One region of the Heyndrickxia sporothermodurans genome, then DNA from elsewhere that is predicted to be linked to it. Evidence: a T-box and tRNA genes for the amino acid it is inferred to sense, from the RefSeq annotation. Region 1 holds a T-box; the other holds one or more tRNA genes.
The links. A T-box is a leader RNA that pairs with one kind of tRNA and senses whether it is charged. The one in region 1 lies ahead of thrS (threonine--tRNA ligase), so its partner is inferred to be a tRNA-Thr.

Region 1 (2,472 bases):
AATGTCATTTTTAGAGGAAAAACGTCCAGACCAAGCAGTACGACGTTTGGCAACCTATACCGACCAGTATATTGAATTGTTTACGGAGCTGGCGGTTAGATATAACGTGAATATTATAGGTGGTTCACATTTCGTAGAAAGAGATGGAGACATCTACAATGTTGCTTATTTATTTCGCCGTGATGGAACGATTGAAAATCAGTCAAAAATTCATGCCACACCAAATGAACGAAAGTGGTGGGGGATAGCCGAGGGCAATGAAATCAATGTGTTTGACACCGATTGTGGAAAAATTGCGATTCAAATCTGTTACGATGTTGAGTTCCCGGAACTTGCTCGTATTGCCGTTGATAAAGGAGCAAATATTATTTTCGTGCCATTTTGTACAGAGGATCGTCAAGGATATCTGCGTGTACGCTACTGTGCACAGGCAAGGGCGATAGAAAATCAGGTTTATACTTGTATTGCTGGTACCGTGGGCAACTTAACGCATGTTGAGAATATGGATATCCAATATGCACAATCAGCTATTTTTTCTCCGTCTGATTTTGGATTTGCGAGAGATGGGATCGTTGGAGAATGTGATCCTAATGTGGATACGGTTGTTGTCGGTGATGTGGATCTTGAGAAACTTAGACGTTCACGAAATAGTGGTTCCGTAAGACAATTACGCGATCGTCGTAAGGATTTGTACAGGATTGAGACGAATAAATTTCCTAAATAAAAAAATCCTTGCATTCTTCAAATATAGATGTTAAAATTCATTTCAATATAAATTGAAAGCGACGATTAGGACATGAATTATTCTCGTTCATCTTATTAGAGAACAGGGTCAATGGCTGAGAGCCCTGAAGAGAAGGGAATAGTTTACCACCTATGAGCATTATAGGGAAATGTTGAAAACAGATTAACTATAATCGGTAAAACCGTTATCTTTTCTGAGCATAATGTACAAAGTTTGTACATTGTGAAATTAGGGTGGCACCACGACCGCACTCGTCCCTTCTATGGGATGAGTGCGTTTTTTATTTGTAAATTTAATATTAATTGCGATGAAAAGGACATGAATTATTTTCGTTTTTCTTAACCAGAGAACAGGGTCAATGGCTGAGAGCCCTGAAGAAAAGAGAGTAGTTTACCACCTTCGAGCAATTATAGGGAAATGTAGAAAACAAATTAACTATAATCGGCAAAAACCGTTATCTTTCCTGAGCATAATGTACGAAGTTTGTGCATTGTGGAAATAGGGTGGCACCACGACCGCACTCGTCCCTTTTTTGGGATGGGTGCGTTTTTTTATAAATAAAATAAACAAGGAGGAATCAAACATGTTAAATGAAATGGAAGTAGAAAAAAGAAATCATCGAAAATTAGGTCAAGAGTTAGAGCTATTTGCTTCAATGGAAGAAGCACCAGGGATGCCGTTTTTCTTACCGAAAGGAATGGTGATTCGAAATGAGTTGGAAAATTATTGGAGAGAAAAGCATGTTAAAGCCGGCTATCAGGAAATTAAGACACCGATTATGATGAAGCAGGAACTTTGGGAACAATCGGGTCATTGGGATCATTATCACGAAAATATGTATTTTTCCAATGTTGATCAGCAAAATTATGCAATTAAACCGATGAATTGTCCTGGCGCCATCTTAATCTTTAATAATAAGCGAAGAAGTTATCGGGAACTCCCTGTTCGCTACGCGGAGCTTGGATTAGTCCATCGCCACGAGCTTTCAGGCTCCTTAAATGGATTGCTGCGGGTCCGATCATTTACTCAGGATGATGCACATTTATTTGTTAGGGAAGACCAAATTGAAGCTGAAATTGCAAAAGTACTAGAGTTAATTGCAGAGTTCTACACACATTTTGGGTTTGAATACAAGGTAGAACTATCTACACGCCCAGAAGAGTTTATGGGCTCCAAAGCAATTTGGGACGATGCCGAAGCTGCATTAGAATCAGTATTAAAAAAGAAAGCCATTGCATATCAAGTTAACCACGGCGATGGAGCATTTTATGGTCCCAAAATTGATTTTCACATTTTAGATTCCTTAGGAAGAAGCTGGCAGTGTGGAACAGTTCAATTAGATTTTCTAATGCCAGAAAAGTTTAATTGCTCTTATGTAGGGAAAGAAGGCCAATTTCACCGACCAGTGATGATCCACCGAGCAATATTTGGTTCAGTCGAACGATTTATGGCGATTTTAATTGAACATTACGCAGGCGATTTTCCCCTCTGGTTATCACCCGTTCAAGCAAAAATCATCCCTATTGCAGAATCCCATATAGATTATGCAGAGAATGTAAAATCTCGAATGGAATCGGCTGGTTTTCGAGTCGAGATCGATGATAGGGACGAAAAAATGGGATTAAAAATTAGAGAGGCAGAAAAACAAAAGGTTCCTTATATGCTCGTTATTGGTGATATGGAAATTGAAAATGAATCGGTAGCGATTAGACAAAGGAAAAATGGAA
Region 2 (2,472 bases), on a different contig from region 1:
ATTTCTACTTTTCGTCTATAACCTCTTTTTTCTCTTCCTCCCAATTATTCACTCCATCATCTTCATCAAACTCAATGATCACATCAGCTATTCCCTTTTCGGCCATGATTCGTTCCTCTAAACGGTCCTTAATATCATCGGCCTGAGCTACAGTTAAACTTGGATCTACTTCGATCTCTACCTCGACATGTAGTTCTTCCCCTTCTTTAACAACGGTAATATCCTGAATATCTTTAACACTTGGATCCTCCATAACGATATTACCAATTTTCATCTCCATCTCCTCATCTGCTTCACCGATAGCCCCCGCTGCATTATCTAAAAATACTTTACCAACAACAATGAACATCATAATCCCAATTATAACGGAGGCAATCCCTTCAGCTTGGTGAAACGATGTAAAATGAGAAATTATTACCGCAATGATGGCTAAAAGTCCTCCTGCGGTAGCAACTGTGTCCTCCATAAAAACAAGCTTCGTTGCGGGCTTAGCCTTACCTAAATACTTAACACTCTTTAAGAAAATTGCGGGACCTTTTGCTTCATCTCCGACTTCATGAAGAATTTCCTTCATCGCCTTAAATAAAACAAAACTCTCAAGTAATACGGCTGCACCTAAAACAATGATATTTATGACAAAACCTTTTGACGCAGTTGGTTTTAAAATATGATGAAATCCTTCCTTTATTGTTTCATAAGACATAATTCCAACAATTAGAACAGCACCTAAAAGGACTAAGTTTACAACCCTACCAAAACCATTTGGAAATCGGTCCGTAGGGGCTTTCTTACTTAAGGCGGAACCAATAAATACAAAAAATTGATTCGCAGCATCCCCTAAACTGTGCATCGTTTCAGCAAACATGGCAATATTGCCCGTTAAAAAGAAAGCGATACCCTTAATAATTGAAATAACCGCATTGACTATTGCCGCTAACATTGCTGATTTATTACCTTGTCTTAAAAGCTTTATTATGTCTATCATTTAACAACCTCTACTCTCAATCGAATTTAATAAAAATTTACCGATTGTTTATACGTTTGTAACTCTTATAAGTTTCTCTATAAATATTTTTCACAAAAAAAAATCCTTAAACCTCTAAGGTTTAAGGAAACTTTTGCAAATTTGATGAGCCATGAAGGACTCGAACCTTCGACCCTCTGATTAAAAGTCAGATGCTCTACCGACTGAGCTAATGGCTCTAAACAATGGCTGGGCTAGCTGGATTCGAACCAACGAATGACGGAGTCAAAGTCCGTTGCCTTACCACTTGGCTATAGCCCATTGAAATAATAAAAGTGCGGGGCTTTGGTCAGTCCCTACAAGCAAACATTTTAGTCTAATAAAAAAGGACATTCTTATTATGTCCATTTTAATCAAATTATATTAATAAAAATGGTGGAGGGGGACGGATTCGAACCGCCGAACCCGAAGGAGCGGATTTACAGTCCGCCGCGTTTAGCCACTTCGCTACCCCTCCATATCATTACTAATCGTAATGAATGGTGCCGGCCAGAGGACTTGAACCCCCAACCTACTGATTACAAGTCAGTTGCTCTACCAATTGAGCTAGGCCGGCTTATTATTATATTTTTTATATGGTGGAGGATGACGGGATCGAACCGCCGACCCCCTGCTTGTAAGGCAGGTGCTCTCCCAGCTGAGCTAATCCTCCAATGTCATTTATGTAATCTAAGTTGGTGACCCGTACGGGATTCGAACCCGTGTTACCGCCGTGAAAGGGCGGTGTCTTAACCGCTTGACCAACGGGCCAATCTATGTAAGATAATCTCATAATTCATATTATAAGCTTCCAACCGGGCTCGAACCGGTGACCTCTTCCTTACCATGGAAGTGCTCTACCTGCTGAGCTATGGAAGCAATGGCTCCGCAGGTAGGATTCGAACCTACGACCGATCGGTTAACAGCCGATAGCTCTACCACTGAGCTACTGCGGATTAATATAAACCCGGCAACGTCCTACTCTTGCAGGGGGAGAGCCCCCAACTACCATCGGCGCTGAGAAGCTTAACTTCCGTGTTCGGGATGGGAACGGGTGTGACCTTCTCGCCATAATTACCGGATATTTTTTGCCTCACTGCATTTGCAGCATTTGGTTAAGACATTATTTATTATAATGATTTTCAACCAAATTTCAAGGGTTTTTTAATAAAATTATTCCCTCAAAACTAGATAAATGAGAAACAGTAATAACGTTGAATCAACCTGTCCAGCTGCGGGCGCTATCGGCTCGCGTCACTTCACTTCTTCTGTCGAAGTCTTCCAGACTTCTCCGCCAGAAGCTCCAGTGAGTTTCGCCAGAGAGCTGCGCGCCCTTCGCTTTTCTTATTAGGATAAGTCTTCGACCGATTAGTATTCGTCAGCTCCATGTGTCGCCACACTTCCACCTCGAACCTATCAACCTGATCATCTTTCAGGGGTCTTATTTAGATAAACTAAGGGAAATCTCA

Region 2: it has a tRNA-Thr gene. The T-box ahead of thrS (threonine--tRNA ligase) is inferred to sense a tRNA for this amino acid. The anticodon was not compared.

Annotation. Positions count from the first base shown of each region.
Region 1 is NZ_NAZB01000004.1:63,716-66,187, forward strand. Features, by position in the region: gene B5V89_RS00885 (bifunctional GNAT family N-acetyltransferase/carbon-nitrogen hydrolase family protein) at 1-724, shown strand, start outside; T-box leader at 777-1,007, shown strand; T-box leader at 1,044-1,277, shown strand; gene thrS (threonine--tRNA ligase) at 1,329-2,472, shown strand, end outside.
Region 2 is NZ_NAZB01000052.1:56-2,527, reverse strand. Features, by position in the region: gene B5V89_RS17105 (cation diffusion facilitator family transporter) at 5-985, opposite strand; tRNA gene B5V89_RS17100 (tRNA-Lys) at 1,131-1,203, opposite strand; tRNA gene B5V89_RS17095 (tRNA-Gln) at 1,211-1,285, opposite strand; tRNA gene B5V89_RS17090 (tRNA-Tyr) at 1,398-1,481, opposite strand; tRNA gene B5V89_RS17085 (tRNA-Thr) at 1,505-1,580, opposite strand; tRNA gene B5V89_RS17080 (tRNA-Val) at 1,601-1,676, opposite strand; tRNA gene B5V89_RS17075 (tRNA-Glu) at 1,700-1,774, opposite strand; tRNA gene B5V89_RS17070 (tRNA-Thr) at 1,810-1,882, opposite strand; tRNA gene B5V89_RS17065 (tRNA-Asn) at 1,885-1,959, opposite strand; rRNA gene rrf (5S ribosomal RNA) at 1,969-2,085, opposite strand; partial or broken rRNA gene B5V89_RS17055 (23S ribosomal RNA) at 2,352-2,472, opposite strand, start outside.